Regions from separate parts of the Pantoea sp. X-Soil-YNGN-775 genome, predicted to be linked through region 2. Evidence: predicted binding sites of a transcription regulator. Region 2 holds the regulator's gene; the other holds the start of a gene.
What was found. The regulator sigma-54, encoded in region 2, starts transcription at its own class of promoters, with help from an activator protein. The targets are predictions, from matches to a motif close to GTTGGCACANNTTTCGCTNT.

Region 1: a site for sigma-54 is predicted at 7,913-7,932, ahead of AC6I8I_RS17820 (gamma carbonic anhydrase family protein). Genes of this name have one in related genera too.

Annotation. Positions count from the first base shown of each region.
Region 1 is NZ_AP035945.1:3,800,356-3,814,835, reverse strand. It holds gene trkA (Trk system potassium transporter TrkA) at 1-367, opposite strand, end outside; gene rsmB (16S rRNA (cytosine(967)-C(5))-methyltransferase RsmB) at 386-1,687, opposite strand; gene fmt (methionyl-tRNA formyltransferase) at 1,737-2,681, opposite strand; gene def (peptide deformylase) at 2,702-3,214, opposite strand; gene dprA (DNA-protecting protein DprA) at 3,330-4,445, shown strand; gene smg (DUF494 family protein Smg) at 4,417-4,890, shown strand; gene AC6I8I_RS17840 (DNA topoisomerase family protein) at 4,915-5,460, shown strand; gene tsaC (L-threonylcarbamoyladenylate synthase type 1 TsaC) at 5,467-6,039, shown strand; gene aroE (shikimate dehydrogenase) at 6,043-6,861, shown strand; gene AC6I8I_RS17825 (DUF1488 family protein) at 6,858-7,115, shown strand; gene AC6I8I_RS17820 (gamma carbonic anhydrase family protein) at 7,082-7,636, opposite strand; rRNA gene AC6I8I_RS17815 (16S ribosomal RNA) at 8,128-9,669, shown strand; tRNA gene AC6I8I_RS17810 (tRNA-Ile) at 9,743-9,819, shown strand; tRNA gene AC6I8I_RS17805 (tRNA-Ala) at 9,966-10,041, shown strand; rRNA gene AC6I8I_RS17800 (23S ribosomal RNA) at 10,252-13,156, shown strand; rRNA gene rrf (5S ribosomal RNA) at 13,286-13,401, shown strand; tRNA gene AC6I8I_RS17790 (tRNA-Thr) at 13,416-13,491, shown strand; rRNA gene rrf (5S ribosomal RNA) at 13,525-13,640, shown strand; gene AC6I8I_RS17780 (amino acid ABC transporter ATP-binding protein) at 13,812-14,480, opposite strand, start outside.
Region 2 is NZ_AP035945.1:407,945-422,424, reverse strand. It holds gene lptC (LPS export ABC transporter periplasmic protein LptC) at 1-536, shown strand, start outside; gene lptA (lipopolysaccharide ABC transporter substrate-binding protein LptA) at 511-1,062, shown strand; gene lptB (LPS export ABC transporter ATP-binding protein) at 1,068-1,793, shown strand; gene rpoN (RNA polymerase factor sigma-54) at 1,842-3,275, shown strand; gene hpf (ribosome hibernation promoting factor) at 3,297-3,584, shown strand; gene ptsN (PTS IIA-like nitrogen regulatory protein PtsN) at 3,737-4,216, shown strand; gene rapZ (RNase adapter RapZ) at 4,264-5,118, shown strand; gene npr (PTS phosphocarrier protein NPr) at 5,115-5,387, shown strand; gene mtgA (monofunctional biosynthetic peptidoglycan transglycosylase) at 5,391-6,110, opposite strand; gene arcB (aerobic respiration two-component sensor histidine kinase ArcB) at 6,981-9,332, opposite strand; gene AC6I8I_RS01830 (hypothetical protein) at 9,474-9,611, opposite strand; gene AC6I8I_RS01825 (glutamate synthase-related protein) at 10,225-14,480, shown strand, end outside.

The DNA of each region.
Region 1 (14,480 bases), 840 kb from region 2:
TCAGGTGATCAATAGGGACCGCTTCAGGAATAAACAGTTTATCCGCATCGCGCAGATAGTCTGCTGCGCGGATCCGGGCGATACGATTAGGCGTATTGAAAAGCGAATAGGCAATCTGGCAGGCGATCATATTGGTTTCATCGGAATTAGTCACGGCGACCAACATGTCGGCATCTTCCGCACCCGCTTCACGCAGTATCCGCGGATGCGAACCATGACCCTGTACCACGCGCAGATCGAACTTGTCCTGCAGATGACGTAAGCGCGCTGCGTCGGTATCGACCACGGTGATATCGTTGTTTTCACCGACCAGGTTTTCTGCCAGCGTCCCGCCGACCTGTCCTGCACCCAGAATGATTATTTTCATCGCTCATCAACGCTCATATCAATTAGCATCCGGTTTTTTTATCAGCTTAGCGTAGAAGAAACCATCTCCTCCTTCAGCCTCCGGAAAGACCTGCCAGCCACTGGCCGGCGCATCCCGCAGCGGCTGCGCTTCAGCATTGGACTGACGCTGTAAAAAGGCTTCAATTTGTTGATGATTCTCTTCCGGCAGGATCGAACAGGTGGCGTAGAGCAGGGTGCCGCCAGGTTTGAGATGTGGCCAGACCGCATCCAGAATTTCGCTTTGCAGCCTCGCCAGTTCAGCGATGTCGCGATCGCGACGCAGCCATTTAATATCCGGATGACGACGAATGACGCCGGTTGCTGAGCAGGGCGCATCCAGCAGAATACGATCAAACTGACGTTCGCCGCACCACAGCTGTGGGGTACGTCCATCACCCTGTTTCACTTCAGCTTTCATTCCCAGACGCTGAAGATTTTCATCTACGCGTTTAAGGCGCTGCGCATCCACATCCACCGCCAGTACCTGAGCCTCAGGAGCCACCTCCAGAATGTGGGTTGTTTTGCCGCCTGGCGCAGCGCACAGGTCAAGAATCTGCTCGCCATCCTGTGGCTCCAGCAGTAACGCGCAACGCTGGGCTGATAAATCCTGAACGGTCACCCAGCCCTGGTCGAAACCGGGTAACTGGCCGACCGGTGCCGGTGATTCAAGACGCAGCGCATCCGGTGCATCTGCGGCGGGGTGCGCAAGCTTACCGCTGTCGGTCAGCATCGCCAGCCATCCGTCACGGTCGTGATGCTGACGGTTGACGCGCAACCACATCGGCGGTCGCAGGTTGTTTGCTTCTACGATCTGCTGCCACTGCTCCGGCCAGGCGTGCTGTAATCGCTTTAACAGCCAGCCCGGGTGCAGATAGCGTTGCGGACCCTTCTGAATACTGGCAAGCAACTCTTCTCTCTGACGCTGATACTGACGCAAAACGCCGTTCAGCAACCCTTTCAGGCTGGTCCGTTTCAGGACCTCAGCACCGGCAACCGTTTCAGCCAGTGCCGCATGAGCAGGAACGCGGGTATATTCCAGCTGATAAAGGCCGACCATAATCAGGTAATGCAGAACACGTTGTTTACCGGTAAGTGGACGCTCCATCAGCTTGCCGATTAAGGCTTCAAGCTGCGGCAGCGTACGCAATACGCCAAAGCAGATCTCCTGCACTAACGCGCTGTCTTTATCAGAGAGTTTTTTCTGCGCCGCCGGTAATGCCGTATTGAGCGATTCGCCCTTATCGACAACGCGTTCAATGAGCTGAGCGCAGAGGCTACGCAGGTTAGTTGATTTATTCATAGGGTTTTGTCATCAAACAAAAAGCCCGGTGCATGACCGGGCCAGAGAGTCAGTCCAGAAGGGTTCCAGCTTCAAACCATTCCCGGCGCGAGTTGAGAAGATCCTGAGCCAACATCGGTTTTTTACCGGCGGGCTGCAACTGCAACAGATTAAGCACACCCTGAGCGGTAGCCACCTGGATGCCATACTTATCAGCTCGGATGATTTCACCGGGCTGATGATCGCTGTGGGGCAATACGCTGGCCTGCCAGACTTTAACCGGCTGGTCATCAACCGTGAAGAAGCTCATCGGCCAGGGGTTAAATGCCCGGATACAGCGTTCGAGCTGTTCGGCCGATAGCATCCAGTCCAGACGTGCCTCTTCTTTACTCAGCTTCTCAGCGTAATTAGCGAGTGAATTATCCTGCTTTTCGGGCACCGCCTGCTGGCTGGCGAGTAAGCTCAGCGTATCAAGCAAGCCCTGCGGCCCCAGCTGCGCCAGCTTGTCGTACAGTGTCGCGCTGGTATCCTGAGCGGTGATCGGGCAGGTCAGTTTATGCAGCATATCACCGGTATCTAAGCCCACATCCATCTGCATGATGGTGATACCGGTTTCGCTGTCACCCGCCCAGAGCGCACGCTGAATCGGCGCTGCGCCACGCCAGCGCGGCAGCAGGGAACCATGCACATTGATACAGCCGAGACGCGGCATATCGAGCACCGCTTTCGGTAAAATCAGCCCGTATGCCACCACAACCATCACATCGGCCTGTAAATCGGCGACCAGCTGCTGGTTCTCTTCAGGTCGCAGCGACTTAGGCTGATAAACCGGAATATCGTGTGCCAGCGCCAGCGTTTTAACCGGGCCGGGCGTTAACTTGTTACCGCGACCGGCGGGACGGTCGGGCTGGGTGAATACGCCAACTACCTGATGCTCAGAAGCAAGCAGCGCGTCAAGATGACGCGCTGCAAAGTCAGGTGTGCCGGCAAAGATAATTTTTAGCGGGGCAGACACGTTTATCCCTTCTTCGATGCTCAGGAAGCCTGCGCGTTCTGGCGCGCCAGCTTCTCTAACCTGGTTTTGATTCGCTGGCGTTTTAAAGGCGACAGGTAATCAATAAACAGCTTGCCCTCCAGATGATCGATCTCATGCTGGATGCAAATGGCCAGCAGATCGCTGGCTTCCAGTTCAAAACTGTTACCGTCACGATCCAGTGCGCGAACTTTTACCCGTTCCGCGCGCGGCACAAAAGCACGCTGTTCAGGGATAGAGAGACAACCCTCTTCGATACCTGTTTCGCCGCTTTTTTCCAGCAGTTCCGGGTTGATCAATACTAAACGCTCTTCACGACTCTCAGAAACATCGATAACGATGATGCGCTGGTGGATGTCCACCTGAGTAGCGGCCAGACCGATACCTTCTTCGGCGTACATGGTCTCGAACATATCATCAACGATACGCTGAACGTCCGCGTTAACCTCTTTGACGGGCGCTGCGATTTTGCGGAGGCGCTCGTCAGGGAAATGTAATACCTGCAAAACTGACATAAATATCCAGATCTGTATTCGGTTATGAAAAGATTACTACCTCATATTGTAGACTTTTTGAGGGCTGATTGACAGCATTCTGCGGCAGGAAGCCAGCGGGATCAGGGAGTCAGAAATGGACAAAATAGCGCGCTATGTACGGCTGGCTACGGTCAGTGGAATGACCGGCAGACGCTGGGTTGAAATGGCTACTCATCTGGACGCCGCAGGTGACAATCTTACGCTGGCCGGGCTGGATGCCGCGCAACGCCAGCAGTACCATGCGCTGCCCGAAAAGCGGGTGGATGAGGTCCGCAACTGGCTGGTAAGCAGCCACCATCATCATCTGATCACTGCCCTCGATACCGGTTATCCTGCCCTGTTAACAGAAACCGCACGTTTTCCTCCGGTGCTGTATATTCAGGGCGATCCTGGTGTACTAAATCATCCTCAGCTGGCCGTAGTAGGCAGCCGTAACGGGTCACACTCTGGCCGTTACTGGTGCGACTGGTTTACCCAGCAACTGGCGCTGAGCGGCCTCACCATTACCAGCGGGCTGGCACGCGGTATTGACGGTGTGGCGCATCAGGCTGCCCTCAACGTGGGAGGTAAAACGGTGGCGGTATTAGGCAGTGGCCTTCAGCACCTCTACCCGAAGAGTCATCTGCGTCTGGCCGGCGAGATTGTTGAGCAGGGCGGCGCGCTTATCTCAGAGTTTCCACTGACCACTATTCCCCATCCACACAACTTTCCGCGTCGTAATCGTATTATCAGCGGTTTAAGCCTGGGCGTGCTGGTGGTTGAAGCGTCGCTGAAGAGCGGTTCACTGGTAACTGCCCGTTATGCACTGGAACAGAACCGGAATGTCTACGCACTGCCTGGCGCATTAGGTAATCCGCTGAGTGAGGGCGTTAACTGGCTGATTCAACAGGGGGCGCTGCTGGTGGCTCATCCGAATAATATTTTGGAGGATCTGGCGAGTGCGCTGAACTGGTTACCGATTACACACTCAGACCAAATTTATTCTGATGTCAGTGACGTTGCTCCATTGCCATTTGCTGATGTGTTGGCTAACGTAGGTGATGATGTTACACCTGTTGACGTTGTCGCTGAACGTGCCGGCCAACCTGTGCCAGTTATCTCAGCTCAGTTGCTGGAACTGGAGTTAGCAGGATGGATCGCAGCTGTACCCGGCGGCTATGTCCGATTAAGGAGGGCATGCCATGTTCGACGTACTCATGTACTTGTTTGAGACATATATCCACAACGAAGCAGAAATGGGTGTTGATCAGGACAGATTGACAGATGACTTGACGGATGCCGGGTTTCATCGTGAAGATATTTACAGCGCGTTGAACTGGTTAGAAAGGTTGGCCGACTATCAGGAAGGGCTGGTTGCGCCAATTTTGCTGGCAAATGATCCGCTCTCTATGCGCATCTATACCGATGAAGAGAGCAACCGTTTAGATGCTGAAAGCCGTGGTTTCCTGCTTTTCCTGGAACAAATCCAGGTGCTGAGTCTGGAAACGCGCGAAATGGTTATCGAACGAGTCATGGCGCTTGATACCCCTGAGTTTGACTTAGAGGATCTCAAATGGGTGGTGCTGATGGTGTTGTTTAACATCCCTGGATGTGAAAACGCGTATCAGCAAATGGAAGAACTGCTATTCGACGTCAATGAAGGTATGCTGCATTAAATTTCCTTTCATGCATTCATCGTTATGAGTAAAGCTGCACTCTTCACCGTGCGTAAACAGGATCCCTGCCCCGCTTGCGGGGCAGAACTGGTTATACGCTCCGGCAAACACGGCCCGTTTTTGGGCTGCGCAAACTATCCTGCATGTGACTATATTCGGCCCCTGAAAAGCCAGGCGGACGGACACGTGGTCAAAGTGCTGGAAGGACACGCCTGCCCGGACTGCGGCGCGGATAAAGTATTACGTCAGGGGCGCTTTGGCATGTTTATCGGCTGCAGCCACTATCCGGAATGCGGCTATACCGAAACCATCGACAAACCGGATGAAACTACGCTGGCGTGTCCGCAATGTCAGCAAGGTAAATTAGTGCAGCGACGTTCACGCTACGGCAAAACGTTTCATTCCTGCGATCGTTATCCGGCTTGTCAGTTTGCGGTGAACCTGACGCCCGTGGCTGGCACCTGTCCCTATTGCCAGTTTCCACTATTAGTAGAAAAGAAGACGGCGCAGGGCGTTAAACGCTTTTGTGCCAGTAAGAGTTGTGGCAAAGCCATCGCTGAAGAGAACTAAGACATTATGGATAATCATCATCTCGCCGGCTCACTTGAGCATTGTGTGAATCAACTGAACCGTCAGGCGGTTATTGCCTATCCGACTGAAGCGGTGTTTGGGCTGGGTTGCGATCCTGACAGCGAGTCTGCCGTTATGGCATTGCTGGCGCTGAAACAGCGTCCGGTCGAAAAGGGGCTGATCCTTATTGCTGCGGATTATTCGCAGCTCGAACCCTATATTTCCGATCGCGAACTTTCGGTGATTCAGCGTGAACGGATGTTCGCCAGTTGGCCGGGCCCGGTGACCTTTGTGGTGCCAGTTCCACCGCAGACGCCACGCTGGTTAACCGGACAGTTCGATTCGCTGGCTATTCGCGTCAGCGATCATCCCGATGTGCAGGCGCTTTGCCGCTCGTTTGGTAAACCGCTGGTTTCAACCAGTGCCAATCTTTCGGGCCAGCCTCCATGCCGCACGGTCGAAGAGGTGAAGCGTCAGTTTGGCGATGAGTTCCCGGTCTTATCGGGCAAAACGGGTGGACGGCAGAACCCCTCAGAAATCCGCGATGTCATCAGCGGCGAACTTATACGTCAAGGCTAACTCATGGACCAATTCGCCGTTTTCGGTAATCCCATCAACCACAGCAAGTCGCCGTTAATTCATCAGGCTTTTGCAGAACAGACCGGGATAGAGCATCGTTATGGTCGGATCTGCGCGCCGGTAGAGGGATTTCCGCAGGCGCTGACCGCATTTTTTGAACAGGGAGGGCAAGGTGCGAATGTCACTCTTCCTTTCAAACAGCAGGCGTGGGAGCTTGCCGATCAGCTCAGCGAGCGTGCTGCCCGTTCGGGTGCGGTAAATACCGTGAAGAAACTCAGCGATGGTCAGATCTTTGGTGATAACACCGATGGCATTGGCCTGTTGAGTGATCTTCAGCGGCTGGCGATGATCAAACCCGGTGATAAAGTGTTGCTGGTGGGGGCAGGCGGCGCAGCTCGCGGTGTGATCCTGCCGCTGCTGTCAGCCGGGGCCACAATTACGATCGTCAACCGTACCTTTACCCGGGCCGAAGAGCTGGCAGACCTGTTCCGGCAAAACGGCGCAATTTATGCTTGTGGCTTTGAGCAGCTGGCAGACAAATCCTTTGATCTGGTGATCAATGCAACATCAAGCGGCGTAGACGGCAAAACGCCGCCTCTGCCTGTGACACTTATTCATGCTGATTTGCGCTGTTATGACATGTTCTACCAACGCGGGCTGACGCCTTTCCTGCAGTGGTGCCAGGCGCAGGGCGCACGCTATCTGGCGGATGGATTGGGGATGCTGGTGGGCCAGGCAGCACATGCCTTTCATCTATGGCACGGCGTGATGCCAGAAATTACCCCGGTGATTGCGCAGCTGAAGCAGGCCATGCGGTCATGAATCAGGCAATCCAGTTTCCCGATGATGAGCACTATGACGCAGCACGTCAGGCCATCTGTTTTCCGGTGCTGGTAAACGGCATGCGGCTGACCTGTGCCATCGGCATCGGGCCATTAAAATCCCGCTTTGGTGAGGGAGAAGCGATGATGCTGTTTCAGCACCATCGCTGGGATCTGGAAGAGGAAGCCGAAGCGGCTATCCGTCAGGACGAGGTCGATAATCAGGGCTGGGTCTGGTTATCTGCGCCAGGGTAATCATTTTTCCAGCTGACATAGTTGCTGGCCGAGTAGCGTAACCCTTCTTTTTCCTGCTCGTTAAGCGGACGGACCTGCCTGACCGGACTGCCGAGGTATAGGTAGCCGCTCTCCAGTCGTTTACCCGGCGGCACCAGGCTTCCGGCACCAATCATCACCTCTTCTTCTACTATTACCCCATCCAGCAGGATTGACCCCATGCCGATCAGTACACGATCGCCAATAGTGCAGCCGTGCAGCATCGCTTTATGTCCTACCGTGACCTCCTGACCAATAATAAGCGGAAAGCCTTGCGGGTTTGACGCCGACTTATGCGTGACATGCAGCACGCTGCCATCCTGAATATTGCTACGGGCGCCAATGCGAACCTGGTTCACGTCGCCGCGAATCACGACCAGTGGCCAGATACTGACGTCATCTTCCATAATGACGTCACCGACGACGACACTACTTGGATCGACCATAACGCGCTGGCCGGTTTGCGGGAAAAGATCTTTATACGGGCGAAGGGCGGAAGTCATCATGTTCTCCTTTATGCTGAATTGATGGCAGCCTGATGTGATTTCAGGCAGCTGACAAGCCTATTCTGGCTCGGATCGCTGGCGATCTCACCAATCTGGATCATTTATAACCATTCAGAAAAAAGATCCAAAAAAAGGGTTGTGCTCTGAAGCGGGATCCCTATAATGCGCCTCCATCGACACGGAACAACGGCTTACCGGCCGCCGGGTTGAAAGGCACAGGAGACTGCGCCGCCGGAGAAAAACTTCTGAAAAAGAAGTTGACTCTGAGGGAGGAAAGCGTAATATACGCCACCTCGCGACAGACGGTTAACCCGCTGCTCGCACTGCTCTTTAACAATTTATCAGACAATCTGTGTGGGCACTCGCAGGATTGATATCAGCGTCTCCGGACGTAAAAAATATCAAGTCTCACGAGTGAACACATAATGAAATTCATTATGACGTTTTACAGATGAGCACCGCTTAACTTGTTTAAGCAAATCAAACTTAAATTGAAGAGTTTGATCATGGCTCAGATTGAACGCTGGCGGCAGGCCTAACACATGCAAGTCGGACGGTAGCACAGAGGAGCTTGCTCCTTGGGTGACGAGTGGCGGACGGGTGAGTAATGTCTGGGGATCTGCCCGATAGAGGGGGATAACCACTGGAAACGGTGGCTAATACCGCATAACGTCGCAAGACCAAAGAGGGGGACCTTCGGGCCTCTCACTATCGGATGAACCCAGATGGGATTAGCTAGTAGGCGGGGTAATGGCCCACCTAGGCGACGATCCCTAGCTGGTCTGAGAGGATGACCAGCCACACTGGAACTGAGACACGGTCCAGACTCCTACGGGAGGCAGCAGTGGGGAATATTGCACAATGGGCGCAAGCCTGATGCAGCCATGCCGCGTGTATGAAGAAGGCCTTCGGGTTGTAAAGTACTTTCAGCGGGGAGGAAGGCGATGTGGTTAATAACCGCGTCGATTGACGTTACCCGCAGAAGAAGCACCGGCTAACTCCGTGCCAGCAGCCGCGGTAATACGGAGGGTGCAAGCGTTAATCGGAATTACTGGGCGTAAAGCGCACGCAGGCGGTCTGTTAAGTCAGATGTGAAATCCCCGGGCTTAACCTGGGAACTGCATTTGAAACTGGCAGGCTTGAGTCTCGTAGAGGGGGGTAGAATTCCAGGTGTAGCGGTGAAATGCGTAGAGATCTGGAGGAATACCGGTGGCGAAGGCGGCCCCCTGGACGAAGACTGACGCTCAGGTGCGAAAGCGTGGGGAGCAAACAGGATTAGATACCCTGGTAGTCCACGCCGTAAACGATGTCGACTTGGAGGTTGTTCCCTTGAGGAGTGGCTTCCGGAGCTAACGCGTTAAGTCGACCGCCTGGGGAGTACGGCCGCAAGGTTAAAACTCAAATGAATTGACGGGGGCCCGCACAAGCGGTGGAGCATGTGGTTTAATTCGATGCAACGCGAAGAACCTTACCTACTCTTGACATCCAGCGAACTTTCCAGAGATGGATTGGTGCCTTCGGGAACGCTGAGACAGGTGCTGCATGGCTGTCGTCAGCTCGTGTTGTGAAATGTTGGGTTAAGTCCCGCAACGAGCGCAACCCTTATCCTTTGTTGCCAGCGATTCGGTCGGGAACTCAAAGGAGACTGCCGGTGATAAACCGGAGGAAGGTGGGGATGACGTCAAGTCATCATGGCCCTTACGAGTAGGGCTACACACGTGCTACAATGGCGCATACAAAGAGAAGCGACCTCGCGAGAGCAAGCGGACCTCACAAAGTGCGTCGTAGTCCGGATCGGAGTCTGCAACTCGACTCCGTGAAGTCGGAATCGCTAGTAATCGTGGATCAGAATGCCACGGTGAATACGTTCCCGGGCCTTGTACACACCGCCCGTCACACCATGGGAGTGGGTTGCAAAAGAAGTAGGTAGCTTAACCTTCGGGAGGGCGCTTACCACTTTGTGATTCATGACTGGGGTGAAGTCGTAACAAGGTAACCGTAGGGGAACCTGCGGTTGGATCACCTCCTTACCTGAAGATACCTTCCCGCGAAGTGCTCACACAGATTGTCTGATAAAAAGTAACGAGCAGAAAAAACCTCTACAGGCTTGTAGCTCAGGTGGTTAGAGCGCACCCCTGATAAGGGTGAGGTCGGTGGTTCAAGTCCACTCAGGCCTACCAAATTTCTTCTCATGCTGCGTTATGCGCGCGGTCGTTTACCTGAGTAAACGTCCCTTACGCATGCCTTGCCTGAAAAGAAATTGCATCCTTAACGCAAGGATGTTTACTCGGTTGAGTGGTAGTAGTGGTCTCTGCAGTAACTGTATGGGGCTATAGCTCAGCTGGGAGAGCGCCTGCCTTGCACGCAGGAGGTCAGCGGTTCGATCCCGCTTAGCTCCACCATACCGTTTTACTGTTTTTTCTGAAAAATACTTCAGAGCGTACCGGCAACGGTGTGCTGCGAAGTATTATGCTCTTTAACAATCCGGAACAAGCTGAAAATTGAAACGACATGTCGTTTTCATTCTCCGTAATAAGAATGAAAGCCACGACATGTTCGAGTCTCTCAAATGCTTGCAGCACGCAGCGTTGAAAAACGCCTGTGGGTTGTGAGGTTAAGCGACTAAGCGTACACGGTGGATGCCCTGGCAGTCAGAGGCGATGAAGGACGTGCTAATCTGCGTAAAGCGACGGTAAGGTGATATGAACCGCTACAGCCGTCGATGTCCGAATGGGGAAACCCGGTGCACTCAGTGCATCATTGCAGCATGAATACATAGTGCTGCAAGGCGAACCGGGGGAACTGAAACATCTAAGTACCCCGAGGAAAAGAAATCAACCGAGATTCCCCCAGTAGCGGCGAGCGAACGGGGAGCAGCCCAGAGCCTGAATCAGCTTGTGTGTTAGTGGAAGCGTCTGGAAAGTCGCAGGGTACAGGGTGATACTCCCGTACACAAAAACACACAGGCTGTGAGCTCGATGAGTAAGGCGGGACACGTGGTATCCTGTCTGAATATGGGGGGACCATCCTCCAAGGCTAAATACTCCTGACTGACCGATAGTGAACCAGTACCGTGAGGGAAAGGCGAAAAGAACCCCGGCGAGGGGAGTGAAACAGAACCTGAAACCGTGTACGTACAAGCAGTGGGAGCCTCTTTATGGGGTGACTGCGTACCTTTTGTATAATGGGTCAGCGACTTATATTCTGTAGCAAGGTTAACCGTATAGGGGAGCCGCAGGGAAACCGAGTCTTAACTGGGCGTTAAGTTGCAGGGTATAGACCCGAAACCCGGTGATCTAGCCATGGGCAGGTTGAAGGTTGGGTAACACTAACTGGAGGACCGAACCGACTAATGTTGAAAAATTAGCGGATGACCTGTGGCTGGGGGTGAAAGGCCAATCAAACCGGGAGATAGCTGGTTCTCCCCGAAAGCTATTTAGGTAGCGCCTCGTGAACTCATCTTCGGGGGTAGAGCACTGTTTCGGCTAGGGGGCCATCCCGGCTTACCAACCCGATGCAAACTGCGAATACCGAAGAATGTTATCACGGGAGACACACGGCGGGTGCTAACGTCCGTCGTGAAGAGGGAAACAACCCAGACCGCCAGCTAAGGTCCCAAAGTCATGGTTAAGTGGGAAACGATGTGGGAAGGCACAGACAGCCAGGATGTTGGCTTAGAAGCAGCCATCATTTAAAGAAAGCGTAATAGCTCACTGGTCGAGTCGGCCTGCGCGGAAGATGTAACGGGGCTAAACCATGCACCGAAGCTGCGGCAGCGACACTTATGTGTTGTTGGGTAGGGGAGCGTTCTGTAAGCCGTCGAAGGTGGCCTGTGAGGGCTGCTGGAGGTATCAGAAGTGCGAATGCTGACATAAGTAACGATAAAGCGGGTGAAAAGCCCGCTCGCCGGAAGACCAAGGGTTCCTGTTCAACGTTAATCGGAGCAGGGTGAGTCGACCCCTAAGGCGAGGCCGAAAGGCGTAGTCGATGGGAAACAGGTTAATATTCCTGTACTTGGTGTTACTGCGAAGGGGGGACGGAGAAGGCTATATCAGCCGGGCGACGGTTGTCCCGGTTTAAGCGTGTAGGTGTGTGTTCCAGGCAAATCCGGTTCACTTTACACTGAGGCGTGACGACGAGGCACTACGGTGCTGAAGTGATAAATGCCCTGCTTCCAGGAAAAGCCTCTAAGCATCAGGTAACACAAAATCGTACCCCAAACCGACACAGGTGGTCAGGTAGAGAATACCAAGGCGCTTGAGAGAACTCGGGTGAAGGAACTAGGCAAAATGGTGCCGTAACTTCGGGAGAAGGCACGCTGGCGCGTAGGTGGAGGGACTTGCTCCCCGAGCCGAAGCCAGTCGAAGATACCAGCTGGCTGCAACTGTTTATTAAAAACACAGCACTGTGCAAACACGAAAGTGGACGTATACGGTGTGACGCCTGCCCGGTGCCGGAAGGTTAATTGATGGGGTTATCCGCAAGGAGAAGCTCTTGATCGAAGCCCCGGTAAACGGCGGCCGTAACTATAACGGTCCTAAGGTAGCGAAATTCCTTGTCGGGTAAGTTCCGACCTGCACGAATGGCGTAATGATGGCCAGGCTGTCTCCACCCGAGACTCAGTGAAATTGAACTCGCTGTGAAGATGCAGTGTACCCGCGGCAAGACGGAAAGACCCCGTGAACCTTTACTACAGCTTGACACTGAACATTGAGCCTTGATGTGTAGGATAGGTGGGAGGCTTTGAAGCGCGGACGCCAGTCCGCGTGGAGCCAACCTTGAAATACCACCCTTTAATGTTTGATGTTCTAACGTGGCCCCGTGATCCGGGGTGCGGACAGTGTCTGGTGGGTAGTTTGACTGGGGCGGTCTCCTCCTAAAGCGTAACGGAGGAGCACGAAGGTCAGCTAATCACGGTCGGACATCGTGAGGTTAGTGCAATGGCATAAGCTGGCTTGACTGCGAGAGTGACGGCTCGAGCAGGTGCGAAAGCAGGTCATAGTGATCCGGTGGTTCTGAATGGAAGGGCCATCGCTCAACGGATAAAAGGTACTCCGGGGATAACAGGCTGATACCGCCCAAGAGTTCATATCGACGGCGGTGTTTGGCACCTCGATGTCGGCTCATCACATCCTGGGGCTGAAGTAGGTCCCAAGGGTACGGCTGTTCGCCGTTTAAAGTGGTACGCGAGCTGGGTTTAGAACGTCGTGAGACAGTTCGGTCCCTATCTGCCGTGGGCGCTGGAGAATTGAGGGGGGTTGCTCCTAGTACGAGAGGACCGGAGTGAACGCACCACTGGTGTTCGGGTTGTCATGCCAATGGCATTGCCCGGTAGCTAAGTGCGGAAAAGATAAGTGCTGAAAGCATCTAAGCACGAAACTTGCCCCGAGATGAGTTCTCCCTGACCCTTTAAGGGTCCTGAAGGGACGTTGAAGACGACGACGTTGATAGGCCGGGTGTGTAAGCGCAGCGATGCGTTGAGCTAACCGGTACTAATGACCCGTGAGGCTTAACCTTACAACGCCAGAGGCGTTTTTGAGGGACAGATTTTCAGCTTGTGACGGATAAAAATTAGCGGGAACGAAGGATTCTGCGGCATGGCGCACGGTCATGACGCAAAAGATTCGTTCCGTGCACCAAGATTTGCCTGGCGGCTGTAGCGCGGTGGTCCCACCTGACCCCATGCCGAACTCAGAAGTGAAACGCCGTAGCGCCGATGGTAGTGTGGGGTCTCCCCATGCGAGAGTAGGGAACTGCCAGGCATCAAATTTAGTGTGCTGATATGGCTCAGTTGGTAGAGCGCACCCTTGGTAAGGGTGAGGTCCCCAGTTCGACTCTGGGTATCAGCACCAGTTAAGACATGAGTTCGGTAAATAAAGAATTTGCCTGGCGGCTGTAGCGCGGTGGTCCCACCTGACCCCATGCCGAACTCAGAAGTGAAACGCCGTAGCGCCGATGGTAGTGTGGGGTCTCCCCATGCGAGAGTAGGGAACTGCCAGGCATCAAATAAGAGAGAGCCCTTCGCGTATGCGAAGGGCTTTTTTCGTTGTGGCAGCCGTCAGAATCCCTCCTCTTTATTCGCTGCAAACCACCGCATTCAACAGCCGCAGCCTGTTTTGTCGGCAATAAAAAACCCGGCACCAGGCCGGGTGATAAGAGATTACACGCTACATCAGTGAATCACCTGCGACAGAAAAGCACGGGTGCGTTCTGATTTAGGATGAGCAAAGAACTCCTGTGGTGGCGCTACTTCAACGATCTCCCCCCGATCCATAAAGATCACCCGGTCGGCAACGGTGCGGGCAAAGCCCATTTCATGAGTAACGCACAGCATCGTCATACCATCTTCAGCCAGGCCGATCATGGTATCCAGCACTTCCTTCACCATCTCAGGATCGAGCGCTGACGTCGGCTCATCGAACAGCATAATTTTCGGCTTCATGCAGAGCGATCGTGCGATGGCTACACGCTGCTGCTGGCCGCCGGAGAGCTGGCCCGGAAACTTGTGCGCATGCTCGGCAATACGCACCCGCTGCAGATAGTGCATCGCCAGCTCATCGGCCTCTTTCTTTGGGATCTTTCTGACCCAGGAAGGCGCCAGCGTACAGTTCTGTAACACGGTCAGATGCGGAAACAGATTAAAGTGCTGGAAGACCATTCCCACTTCGGTACGGACCCGCTCAATGTTGCGCACATCATCATTCAGATGAATACCATCGACGACAATGCGTCCCTGCTGATGCTCTTCAAGATGATTTATGCAGCGAATGGTGGTCGATTTACCGGAGCCCGATGGGCCACACAGCACGATGCGCTCGCGGGGTTTAACCTGCAGGTTGAT
Region 2 (14,480 bases):
TGACCTTGATTGCACTGGTTTTAATCGGCTGGAATCTTACCAACCAGGATGAGGATACGCCGGTTGCCACCAATAATCAGGCACCGACCTATACCAGTGCGGATTCCCACACCGTGGTTTACAACCCGCAGGGTGCGCTGTCGTATAAACTGGTTTCCGATAAAGTGACCTACTTTTCGGATCAGGAACTGAGCTGGTTCGACAATCCGGTGATGACCACCTACGACGAAAATAAAGTGCCAACCTGGACACTCCGTGCGGACAAGGCAAAGCTCACCAAAGATCGTATGCTTTATCTGTATGGTCATGTTGAACTGAATACGCTGACGCAGGATTCCCAGCTTGACCGGGTCAAAACCGACAATGCGCAGGTTAACCTTGTCACTCAGGACGTTACCTCTGACGACCAGGTGACGCTGTATGGCCGCAGTTTTAACTCCACCGGCATGAAAATGCGCGGCAATTTACGGACAAAAAACGCCGAGTTAATCGAAAAGGTCAAAACTTCTTATGAAATTCAAAATGAACAAAAATAGCCTTAAGCTTTTACTCGCCAGCGTGCTGCTGGCGAGCAGCGTACCTGCGCTGGCCCTGACCGGTGACTCGGATAAGCCCGTCAATATTGACTCGCAGAACCAGGCGCTGGATCTGCAGGGCAATGTCGCGACCTTTACCGGCAACGTTATCGTCACTCAGGGTTCGATCAAAATCACCGCCGATAAAGTGGTGGTAACCCGTCCGGGCGGCGACAGCAAGAAAACCATCGTCGATGCGTACGGCAATCCTGCCACCTTTTACCAGATGCAGGACAGCGGCAAGCCGGTGCAGGGCCATGCGGCAAAACTGCACTATGAACTGGCTAACGACTTTGTTGAGCTGACCGGCAACGCCTTCATTGAGCAGCAGGACAGCAACATCAAGGGCGATCGCATTACCTATCTGGTGAAAGAGCAGAAAATGCAGGCGTACAGCCAGGGCCAGAATAAGCGCGTCACCACCGTGCTGGTGCCGTCGCAACTGCAGGATAAAGGTTCGTCCAACAGCGGAAAGAAGAGTAACTGATAGCTATGGCCACATTAATCGCAGAAAACCTGGCGAAGGCATATAAAGGCCGTCGCGTGGTAGAAGATGTCAGTCTGCAGGTAAAGTCCGGCGAGATTGTCGGCCTGCTGGGCCCCAACGGTGCCGGTAAAACCACCACCTTTTACATGGTGGTTGGCATTGTGCCGCGCGACGCTGGCCGCATTATTATTGATGATGAAGATATCAGTATCCTGCCGCTGCACGCCCGTGCGCGTCGCGGTATCGGCTATCTGCCGCAGGAGGCCTCAATTTTCCGTCGCCTCAGCGTCTACGATAACCTGATGGCAGTTCTGCAAATCCGTGACGACCTCACCGAAGAGCAGCGTCAGGATCGCGCCAACGAGCTGATGGAAGAGTTTCACATTGAGCACCTGCGCGACAGCATGGGTCAGGCGCTCTCCGGCGGTGAACGTCGCCGGGTCGAAATCGCCCGCGCGCTGGCGGCTAACCCCAAATTTATCCTGCTGGATGAACCGTTTGCGGGCGTTGACCCCATCTCGGTCATCGACATCAAGAAAATCATCGAACATTTGCGTGACAGCGGCCTTGGCGTGCTGATCACCGACCATAACGTGCGCGAAACCTTAGCGGTGTGCGAACGGGCGTATATTGTCAGTCAGGGCCACCTGATCGCGCACGGTACGCCGAATGAAATTCTGGCAGATGAGCAGGTTAAGCGGGTTTATTTGGGTGAAGAGTTCAGACTCTGATAAGGTGTCGTAAATACTGATGTTTACCTGGGAACTACCATCCTGTCTATGAAGCAAGGTTTGCAACTCAGGCTCAGCCAACAGCTGGCGATGACACCGCAGTTGCAGCAGGCGATTCGTCTGCTGCAACTCTCTACGCTTGAACTCCAGCAAGAGTTACAGCTGGCACTGGAAAGTAATCCGCTGCTTGAACAAACCGATCTGCATGATGAAATCGACTCTCGTGAGGCTCCCGAAGGCGAAGCGCTGGATACCCGTGAAGCGCTTGAGCAGAAAGAGATGCCTGACGAGCTGCCGCTGGACGCCACCTGGGATGAAATCTACACCGCTGGCACACCATCCGGTACCGGGACCGATTATCAGGATGATGAGTTACCGGTTTATCAGGGCGAAACAACCCAGTCGCTGCAGGATTACCTGATGTGGCAGGTTGAGCTGACGCCGTTTAGCGATACTGACCGCGCCATTGCCACCTCGATTGTTGATGCGATCGACGAAACCGGATACCTCACCGTTTCGCTTGACGAGATCCTCGACAGCATTGGCAACGATGAGCTTGAGGCCGATGAAGTGGAAGCGGTGCTGAAACGTATTCAGCGCTTTGATCCGATTGGCGTCGGTGCACGCGATCTGCGTGACTGTCTGCTGGTGCAGCTGTCGCAATATGCGCCCGAAACGCCGATGCTAACGGAAGCCCGGCTGATCGTCAGCGAACATCTGGACCTGCTGGCCAACCACGATTTTCGCAGCCTGATGCGGGTGACGCGCCTCAAAGAAGAGGTGCTGAAAGAGGCGATGACCTTAATTCAGTCGCTGGACCCGCGCCCGGGTCAGTCAATTAATACCGGCGAACCGGAATATGTGATTCCCGACGTACTGGTGCGTAAAGTCGGCAGCCGCTGGACGGTTGAGCTAAACGCTGACAGCGTTCCGCGCCTCAAGATCAATCAGCAGTATGCCGCCATGAGCGGGGCGACGCGTAACGACAGCGACAGCCAGTTCATTCGCAGCAATCTGCAGGAAGCGCGCTGGTTGATTAAAAGTCTGGAAAGCCGCAACGATACGCTGCTGAAAGTGACACGCTGTATTGTCGAGCAGCAGCAGGCTTTCTTTGAACAGGGCGAGGAGTTTATGCGGCCGATGGTGCTGGCCGATATCGCCCAGGCGGTTGAGATGCACGAATCGACCATTTCCCGCGTGACCACGCAAAAGTATCTGCACAGTCCGCGTGGTATTTTTGAACTGAAGTACTTTTTCTCCAGTCACGTGAATACCGAAGGTGGCGGCGAAGCCTCATCGACGGCCATCCGCGCGCTGGTGAAAAAATTAATCTCGGCGGAAAATCCAGCCAAACCCTTGAGCGACAGTAAACTTACCTCCATGTTATCTGATCAAGGGATCATGGTGGCACGTCGTACCGTCGCCAAATACCGCGAGTCTTTATCCATCCCGCCATCGAACCAGCGCAAACAGCTGGTTTGACAGAAATGAGAAGGAAGACCTATGCAGCTGAACCTTACCGGGCAAAATGTTGAAATCACCGCACCACTGCGCGATTTCGTCAGCGGTAAATTTGCCAAACTGGAACACTATTTCGAACATATCAATCAGGTTTATATTGTGCTGAAGGTGGAGAAGGTTACTCAGGTGGCTGACGCAACGCTGCACATAAACGGTGGCGAGCTGCACGCCACGTCCGAAGCGGAAGATATGTATGCGGCGATTGACGGGTTGATCGACAAGCTCACCCGTCAGCTGACCAAACACAAAGATAAACTGAAAAAACACTAACCTTCACGCTAGCTACGCGCGCCTGCCGCGCAGAGCCGACAGGATGGGGCGGATAATCCGCCCCGTTTTGTCATCTAAGCAAGCGCCATTTACCGCCAGCATCATGATACGCTGCGGGTAAATGGCCAGGTTAACTCGCAAGTGAAACGATAATGAACAACGATCTAACACTGGAATTGAGCACAGTGCTTTCGTCCGACTGCACCCGCAGCGGCGTACACTGCCAGAGCAAAAAACGCGCGCTGGAAATTATCAGCGAACTGGCCGCTAAGCAGCTCAACCTGCCGCACCAGACGCTTTTTGAAGCGATTCTCACCCGTGAACGCATGGGCAGTACCGGCATTGGCAATGGCATTGCCATTCCGCACGGTAAACTGGAAGAGGATACGCTACGTGCGGTCGGGGTGTTTATCAGCCTTGAACAGCCGATTGCGTTTGATGCCGTTGATAATCAGCCGGTCGATCTGTTGTTTGCTCTGCTGGTACCGGCTGACCAGTGCAAAACTCACCTGCACACCCTTTCACTGGTGGCGAAGCGTCTGGCGGATAAAACCGTCTGTCGTCGTCTGCGCGCCGCGCAAAGTGATGAAGAGCTCTATGCCATTATCACAGAAGGCCAGTCAGAGCAGTAAAGCGTCTTTACCGGCCACGTGCCGGTTTTAAAACGGGAGAGAAGGTCATGGTGCTGATGATCGTAAGCGGTCGGTCAGGCTCGGGAAAGTCAGTGGCGCTACGCGCACTGGAAGATATGGGTTTTTACTGCGTTGATAACCTGCCGGTGGTGCTGTTACCGGAGCTGGCGAACTCGCTGGCGGAACGTAACATCTCGGCAGCGGTGAGCATTGACGTACGCAACATGCCTGAATCCCCTGAGATTTTTGAAACCGCGCTGAATAACCTGCCCGACTCATTTTCGCCCCAGCTGCTGTTTCTTGATGCCGATCGAAATACCCTGATTCGCCGCTACAGCGATACCCGCCGTCTGCATCCGCTCTCCAGTAAAAACTTGTCGCTGGAAAGTGCCATTGATGAAGAGAGTGATTTGCTGGAGCCGCTGCGTTCGCGCGCCGATCTGATCATTGATACCTCAGAAATGTCGGTTCACGAGCTGGCTGAGATGCTGCGTACCCGGCTGCTGGGCAAGCGTGAACGTGAGCTGACAATGGTGTTTGAGTCGTTTGGCTTCAAGCACGGCATCCCGATTGATGCCGATTATGTGTTTGATGTGCGCTTCCTGCCGAATCCGCACTGGGATCCTAAGCTGCGTCCAATGACCGGCCTCGATCGCCCGGTAGCTGCCTTTCTCGATCGCCATACTGAAGTGCACAACTTCATCTACCAGACCCGCAGTTATCTGGAACTGTGGTTGCCGATGCTGGAAACCAACAACCGCAGTTATCTCACTGTCGCTATCGGCTGTACCGGCGGGAAACATCGTTCGGTTTACATTGCAGAGCAGCTGGCGGACTACTTCCGTTCACGCGGCAAGAATGTACAGTCACGCCACCGTACGTTGGAAAAGCGTAAATCATGACCGTTAAGCAAACTGTCGAAATCAAAAATAAACTGGGTATGCATGCCCGACCGGCAATGAAGCTGTTTGAACTGGTACAGAGCTTTGACGCCGAAGTGCTGCTGCGCAATGAAGCCGGCACCGAAGCCGAAGCCAGCAGCGTGATTGCGCTGTTGATGCTCGATTCAGCCCAGGGCGGCCACATTGAAATAGAAGCCAGCGGACCGGAAGAGATCCCGGCGCTGGCCGCGGTCATTGAGCTGTTTGAAGCGGGTTTTGACGAGGATTAATCCTTAGTCCAGCCGGTTACGCTGTAAAAATCCTTCCCCGCCCAGCTGGCGCATCTGACGCAGGATCCACTGCTGCCGCTGCCGTACATAGCCCGACGGCGCTGCGGCACGGAAGCGGATCGGATTAGGCAGCACCGCCGCCAGCAATGCTGCTTCAGCAGCCGTTAACCGGCTGGCTGGCTTGTGGAAATAGCGCTGTGACGCCGCCTCCACGCCAAACACCCCCGGCCCGAATTCGGCGATATTCAGATAGACGGTCAGAATACGTCGTTTGGTCCAGACCGTCTCAATGCCAACCGTCAGGCCCGCTTCCAGCCCTTTACGCACCCAGCTACGCCCATCCCACAAAAACAGGTTCTTTGCCGTCTGCTGCGACAGCGTGGATGCGCCACGCATCCGGCTATCGCTGTTATCCAGTACTGACTCGATCGCCGCGACGTCAAATCCCCAATGGGTCGGAAACTTTTGATCTTCTGAGGCAATCACCGCCAGTCCCATCCACGGCGAAATCTCATCGTGTCCGACCCAATCCGAATGGGCAACATAGCTGAAGTCACCGCGTAGCCAGGCACCCAGCTGACGCTCAACCATAACCGCGGAGAACGGCACCGGCAAAAATGAAAACAGTAAAATCCCTGCCAGCCAGATGCCCAGCCACGCCAGAATGATACGCACAGCAATCCGTTTAATACGTTGCCCGGTGCTTCCTTTATGCTTACTCATGCAATCTTCCCATACTTGTTTCAGGCGTTAATCAATTACCCGCGTAATCAATACGCAAAAAAATCCTGGATCGCCTTTATCGGTGAAAACGACGATGCAGTTTCCAGACAACAGGCATCCATTTTGCATTAAAAAGCGGCAACAGATCGAAATAGTTCAAGCACTTCCGTCAGAAAGGAATCGGTTCCATTCGCCGCCTCCGCTAATCTCCTTTCCAGATAAACATTTAATAATTTGCGCTAAGCATTAATTTTAATGATTTACGATACTTAACTATCTTGTTTTTCTGTCTTCGCTTTTTTTCACTAATTGGCTGAATCTGCGTTGATAACAGGTAAATTTTTTACCAGAATCTTGCTGCCATTCACCGCGCATTGCTTAAGATTTAGCCACCCATCGGGGTCTGACCTGATGGACCACAGCGTAAATCAGCGAAATCTTTTTTCCCTTTCCAAAACGTTTTGGATAAATCACGCCATTTCAGGCGGGTGATGAGCAATATCAGCGCGTTAGCAGCAACAGTGGCCCTGATTCACCTTCCGCTTCGCTTTAACACCTGACCGGGTCAGCAACCCGGCTCGCGCCGGGTTAAAAGCGCACAAAAAGTGGGATAACTGATTAAAATATCCGCAATACGACGCGGAAAATGATTCCTTACTTGACTGTGTTGCCAAATTAATGTTTTCTGTATTTAAACGCTGCTCAACATCACACATTTTAATGAATCTTTTAACAGGTCCAGATGAATTTGCTAAGGTGATGGCAGAGTTAACCAATACCACGCGGCTGCATTTATTACTCAAAGCATAGCAGCCGCTACTTTTTCCCTGGTGTTGGCGCAGTATTCGCGCACCCCGGCCTCGGCTGGGGTCATTTTTTTCTGGCCGACGACGCTTCCTGCTCCGCCACCCAGTCGCGCAATACCTGCACATCGTGTCGCCACTCATGCTTCAGCTCATCAATCCATTCAACCACGTTATCCCACCAGGCTGGCAGTTCCGGGCTCTGAATCTGTTTCGCCAGCAGCTGCAGATGCTGTAATCCTACCGATCCCGCCGCGCCTTTGATTTTGTGCCCCTCTTCGGCGATGCCTTTTTGATCGCGCGCCATCAGATTAGATTCGAGCACTTCAAGATAGCCTGGCATCATCTTTTCAAACATCGTCAGGCTTTGGGTAATCAGGCTCGGCCCGACCAGATCGAGATACTGCTCCAGCATCGGGATATCCAGCAGCGTCTGGCTTTTATCTGTGGCTTCACGCGCTGTCTCCTCCTCCGGCTCCGCCTGATAATCCCAGAACTTTTTGATGATGGCGGTCAGCGCCGGTACCGCCAGTGGCTTGCTGAGCACATCATCCATTCCGGCATCGAAATACTCTTTTTTGTCCTTCAGCACATTGGCGGTCAATGCTACCAGCGGCGGCAGATGGATGCCCTGGTGCTGCTGGCGGATCGCCCGCGACACATCCAGACCGGTCATGTCCGGTAACTGAATATCCAGCAGCACCAGATCGAACTCCAGCGGGTCAAACATCGCCAGCGCGTCGCTGCCGGTCATCGCCACCTCCACGCTGCAGCCCAGCTTCTCCAGTACCGAGCGCGCCACAATGACGTTCAGTTCGATATCTTCGACCAGCAATACGTGCAGCGCCGGCAGTGGCAGGCTGTCATCCACGCCTTCGTCTTCCACTTCTTCCGCTATGCGGGGCGCTTTAATCTCAACGGTGAAGCAGGAGCCCTGCCCCGGCGCGCTTTGCACCCGGATATCGCCGCCCATCGCCTGGGCCAGCCGACGGGATACCGCCAGCCCAATGCCGGTGCCGGTTGCCGGTTTGCCACCGTGCTGGTCCTTCACCTGATAATACATGGCGAAGATTTTGTCCTGCTCCTCCTGGCGGATGCCCATACCGGAATCCTGCACCTCAAAGCGCAGCGTTTCATCCGGCTGATACGCCACCCGTACCACGATCTCGCCCTGCTGGGTGAACTTGACGGCGTTACCAATCAGGTTCCACAGAATCTGCCGCAGGCGGGTGCCGTCGGTGGAGATCATGTGCGGCAACGGAAGCTGTGGCGCGAGAATAAACTTCAGCCCTTTTGGCTGCGCCAGCAGGCCGGAGAGGTTTTCTAAATCAGCGAGGAAGCTGGTGAAGTCGAGCGGCTGATTATCCAGCTGCACTTTACGCCGCTCAATTTTGTCTACTTCAATCACATCATTGAAGATGTTACCCAGTGTGATGGCTGAAACATGGATGGTTTTCAGGTACTTCAGCTGTTCCTGATTCAGATCGGTATCGAGCAGAATACGGCTCAGCCCGACAATGCCGTTAAGCGGCGTACGCAGCTCGTGGCTGATAGTAGAGATAAAGGTGGTCTTCTCCCGGCTGGCGTTCTCTAATGCGTCCTGGTAGCGCTTACGCTCGGTTATATCGCGGCCAAATCCCATCAGTCCACTGCGTTTGCCGACCCGGTCGTAATAAGGCACTTTGCGGATCTCAAAACAGGCTTTACGCCCGTCCGGATATTGCAGCCACTGTTCATAGGTCAGGGAGACGTTGTGGCGGAACACTTTCTCATCGGTTTCCAGCACTTTGGTGGCGGCTTCATCATCGTAGATATCGCGTGGCGTCAGGCCGATCAGCTGCTTTTCACTTTTGCCGGTCAGCAGTTCCATCGCGCGGTTACAGCCGGAGAACTGTTTGTCGATATTGCGATAGAACACCAGATCCGGCGACGCATCGAGAAACGAACGCAGGAAGGAGGATTGCTGCTCCAGCTCAATCTGCGCCTGTTCGCGCCGGGTGACTTCCTCACGTAGTTTGTCCATCACCTGCTCACGCGCCTGCTCCGCCTTTTTACGGTCGGTGATCTCCTGATTCAGCTGGGTGATGGTCTCTTTCATCTGCTGATTCAGTTCCAGGTCGCGAGTGCGCATCTCTTCCAGTTTATCCACCAGCCTCGCCAGCCGCTGTCGCGACTCCTCCAGCTGATCGACCACCACCGACAGGAAATAAACCGCCCACGGGGTGATCAGCAGCCCGAAGAACACCGATCGCACCATGTCGATGCTCTCAACGTGCCCGCGCAATACCATGGTGACCGCCATCTGGACAATCATCGCCAGCACCACCAGCGCCGAGGCCAGCAGCAGCGAGAACCGCACCAGGCCAAGCTTCACCATCAAATCCACGTAATATTGTGCCAACAGCCGAATTTGTTTCATAAAAACTCCCTGGAAGAGAAACAGGCTCATCATAGCGTAATTAACCGGCCAGCGTCGCAGCCACGCAGCGGAAGATAAGCGATGTAATGCACCGTTATGGCGCATCGAGCCGGCCGTTCGACGACGTTTATGACAACCGGCTTAAAACCCTTGACTGCGTGTGCCAAATGAATAATCTGTAAGGCCGCCGCTCAAAACGGTGCCTCCTCTGCCCGGTGTTTTTTCAATATCCTGTCGACGTTCTGTTGCCCAGGTTTGCCTCTTTTTATGAATACTCATTCATCTTTAATGCTGTTTTAATCATATCCAGCCTGATTAATTTTTCTTATAACCCCTGGCTGTTTCATTCAAATAATCGGACATAAGAAAAACAGATACATGCTGTGCAACACCGGTACGGAACAGCATTAAATGCTGTTAAAGCCCCACTCACCAGCATGGTGCAGAGATATGACGGCTGCACTACAGTGAGTCAGTTCACATTTATCGCGCGATCGCTACCGGCTAAAGCACCACAATTTAAACCTATTTATCTTTTTAATTCATAACCTTAGTATCAAAAACAGCACAATAACCTCGGCTGAGCCCCTCATTTGACCTGATTACGCTTTCCCGATAAGTTGGAAATCCGCTGAAAGCTTTCCTGACGGGCCAGTGTCTCGGCATATCTATGCAACAAGAAGACTCCCGCGTGGTTTAAGTCATCTCCTTTAAGAGACCGGAAATCGAAGAGCAGCTCAACTAAGGACGTTTCACCGATGTCTGGAGAGAAATGCTCAGGGCTATGACGCGCGCTCGACAGAGCATGGCGATGAAAATGAAGTGCGCCTCAGTTGCGCTCAGACCCTGAAACAGTGCAGGTAATGTCAAAAGCAGTTTAAGGAGACCCTCAATGTCCACTAACAAACCTCATTCCTATGGCTTGTATGATCCAACAGCCGGCAGTGATAGCTGTGGTGTAGGTTTCATAACGCGTAAGGACGGCGAGCAGACCCATGAGATTCTGCAGATGGCGCACAGCGCCCTGTGCACCGTACCGCATCGCGGCGGGATGTCGGCGGAAGGCGTGGGCGACGGCGCCGGGGTCAACGTTGATCTCTCCCTGCACTTCTTCCGTAAAATTACCGGCCAGCCGCTGGAAGCGGGACGCTTCGGCGTCGGCAACTTCTTCGTGCCGAAAGATGCCGACCTGCGCGCTAACGCAGAACGTCTGGTCGATGAAACGCTGAGCAGCTTTAATCTGCCGGTGATCATGAAGCGTGACATGCCGCTCGACAGCAGCGTGACGCGCCCGGCGGCAGCGCAGTTCCAGTTACCGATTCTGCAGTGGATTTTCACTGCGCCGCAGGACGTGGCCGATCAAAACGACTTCGAACAACGCATTTACCGCGCCCTGTTAACCATCGAAGCCCGGGCGTTTACCGAGAGTGAATTCGGCGGTCTCTATCCGCTGTCGCTCTCTTCACGCACCCAGGTATTTAAAGCCCGTCTGAATTCCAATGAAGTGATCCCTTACTTCAAGGATCTGACCGATCCCGATCACCAGGTGCGTGGGCTGTTTTTCCATACCCGCTTCTCTACCAATACCGATCCGCACACCACCATGGCGCAGCCGTTCCGCCTGATGGCGCACAACGGTGAACTGAATACCGACCGTAAAAACCGCATCGCCGAATCAGCGCTGGCGCTGGCACGCGGCAAGAAAATTGTGCGGCCGAAAGGCCAGTCGGACAGTTCGCGTCTCGATCAGAGCATCCACAGTCGCCTGATGGAAGATAACCTCGATCTGATCACCGCAGTGGTTTCGATGATGCCGCCTGCCTGGGAAAACGACAGTGCGTTATCGCCGGAGGTGCGCGCGATGCTGGAATACTTCTCGCTGTATGAAGAGAAGAACGACGGTCCGGCCGCGTTAATTTTTGGTAATGGCGAAGTGATTGGGGCGCGTCTCGACCGTCTCGGCCTGCGTCCGCTGCGTTCAGTAGAAACTGCAGAGTATATCGGTGCGATGTCTGAAGCGGGCCAGATCGCCTTCCCGCCGGAAAGCGTGCTGCGTCGCGGCCGTATTGAAGCCGGTGGCATGCTCTACTTCGATCATCGCGAAAAACGCAGCTATACCACGCTGCAGGCGCTGGAAAAACTGGCCGCCGCAAAAGATTATCCGGCTCTGCTGCGCCAGGCGCGCGTCGGACTGGAAGACCTGCCCGCCATTCCGGCTGAGCAGCAAGGTTCACCGCTGCGCTATCGCGGCGACCTGAAAACCTATCAGCGCTTTGTGGCCTACTACTACAACCAGGAAAGCTTCAAGTTCATGATGGACCCGATGCTGAACACCGGCGCAGAGAAAATCTCCGCCATGGGTTACGGCAACGCAATTAACGGTCTGTCCGATCATGAAGGCGGCATGGCGCACTATTTCTCTCAGCGCTTCGCCCAGGTCACTAACCCGCCGCTGGACTCTATCCGTGAAGTGGATGGCATGACGCTGCGGGTCGCGCTGGGTGCTAAACCGCATCTCGGTCGCAGCAAAGGCCGTCAGATTGTGGTGCCTTCGCCGATCCTGAGCCATCTCGATATGCTGCGTTTACGTGAGCAGGATGTCGCGCCGTACGCCCGCTTTGAGATGCTGTATGAGCCAGTAACTGGCAAAGATCTGTTGAGCACCACCGCCAACGCCAACGCGCTGGAGAAGGCGATTGACGATCTGGCGCAGCAGGTGGTCGATTTCGCTCGCAGCCAGGGCGGCATCGCGGTCCTGACCGATCGTCATATCTCTTCTAAACAGGCGGCAATTCCGATGCTGCTGGTGGTCTCTGCCATCAACCAGCGTCTGGTGCAGGAAGGTCTGCGTCTGGATGTGTCACTGGTGGTGGAGAGCGGCCAGAGCATTTCGTCGCACCACATTGCCGCCACGCTGGGCTTTGGTGCCTCGGCTATCTATCCGCTCGGCGTACAGATGCGCGCTGAAGAGAAGTTCGGTGAAGGTGAAGAAGGCAATAAAGCCTTTAAACGCTATGCCAAAGCGGCTGAAAAAGCGTTGATGAAAACCATGGGCAAAGTGGGCCTGTGTACCGTTGAAAGCTACAGCAGCGGCGAGTTCTTTGAGCCTAACTTCCTCAACACTGACGATCCGGTGCTGAAAAAGTACTTCCCGAATATCAAAACCCCAGTGGGCGGCGCGGGTTTCGCTACTATCGCGCAAATGGCGGTCGACTGGCATCAGAGCGCCCTGAAAATTCAGGGTGAATCTGAAGTGCCGTTGCTCGGTCTGTTCAAAGAACGTGCCGAAGGCGCCGGTCACTCGTACGGCACCATTGCGGTGCGCACCTTTATTGATATGACTGAAGAGCCGATCCGCTTCGCCGATAAAGCGCGTGAAGAGGATAACTTTATCCGCCTGATGACGCTGGCGAAGCTCGACAACGCCTTTGGCATCAAGCCGGAAACCTTTAAAGACAGCAGCTTCGAGCGTATCCCGGATGAGGTGATCAACAATTTCACCATCACCGCCGATTACCGTCAGTTCTCAAGCCTGATGTATGAAGAGCGTAAACGTCGCCCGGCGGCGCTGCGCGATATTCTGACTTTCCCGGCTGACCTGACCCACATCGACAGTGAAGCGGAGTTCCGCCGCAAGCTGGGCCGCTACTCGCTGACCAACAACGGCTTTGCGATCCGCGGCCTGGTCTGTGAAGCGGTGGATGGCAGCCTGAATCACTTTATGCTGCGCCTGACCGATGCGATTGCCGGCCTGAAGCCAGAGCATGAGCGTCTGCAGAACCTGTCACGCGCATTGAAGTTGCGGTTTAACGACGATATCGAAAGCAGTGAAGTGGTCGATGGCGGCCTGAAAGTGACCGCTTACGGCAAAGCAGCCGATTATCTGTCGCGTATTTTCACTACCCTGCCCTCACTGCCGCTCAGCGAGGTTCAGCCCGCCTGTGAAATCACCCGCACCTTTGCTTCCGGTGCGATGAGTCACGGCGCGCTGGTGGCACCAGCCCATGAGGCGGTGGCACACGGCACCAATATGGTCGGCGGCATGAGCAACTGCGGTGAAGGCGGCGAACACTACTCGCGTCACGGCACCATCCGTGCGTCACGCATCAAACAGCTGGCCTCGGGTCGCTTCGGCGTCTGGGCGGCCTACCTCGCCGATCCGATGCTGGAAGAGCTGGAAATTAAAATTGGTCAGGGCGCCAAGCCTGGCGAAGGCGGCCAGTTACCGGCGGCTAAAGTCACGGTGGAAATCGCCGCGGCTCGTGGCGGTACGCCTGGTGTTGAGCTGGTCTCACCGCCGCCGCATCACGATACTTACTCGATTGAAGATCTGGCGCAGCTAATCCATGACTGTAAAGCCGCGCGGGTACGGGTGATCGTCAAACTGGTTTCGTCGGAAGGCATTGGCACCATCGCGGTTGGCGTTGCTAAAGCGGGTGCGGACGTCATCAACGTAGCCGGCAACACCGGCGGCACCGGTGCGGCCTCTGTTACCAGCCTGAAATATACCGGCCGCGTAGCCGAAATCGGCATCGCGGAAGTACATCAGGCGCTGTGCGCTAACGGCCTGCGTGACAAAGTGCTGCTGCGCTGTTCAGGCGCTCAGCAAACCGGCAGCGACGTGGTGAAATCAGCGCTGCTGGGCGGCGACAGTTTTGAATTCGGTACGACCGCCCTGATGATGCTGAAATGCGTGATGGCGAAAAACTGTAACGTCAAATGCCCGGCGGGCTTAACCACCAATGCCGAAGCCTTTGATGGCGATCCACGCCAGCTGGCGCAGTACTTCCTCAATGTCGCGCATGAAGTGCGTGAGATTCTGGCACGGATGGGATTACGCTCGCTGCGTGAAGCACGCGGTCGCGCTGACCTGCTGCACCTGATGGATCACCCGCTGGAAGTCGGCAAGCTTGATTTACGCGCCATGCTGACCGTGGTGCCGGAGCTGAAAATCGAACATCCGGTTTACCTGGAAAAAGATTTCGAGCTGGATGATGGCTGGGTAGAGCAACTGAAGCTGGCGCTGGTTGAACAGCGTAAGCCTGACGTCACGCTGGGCGATAACGTGGTACTCAACAACCGCAACAAGAGCGTCGGCGGCCAGCTGGCGATCGATATTGAGCGGATGCTGAACCATCAGCTGAGCGC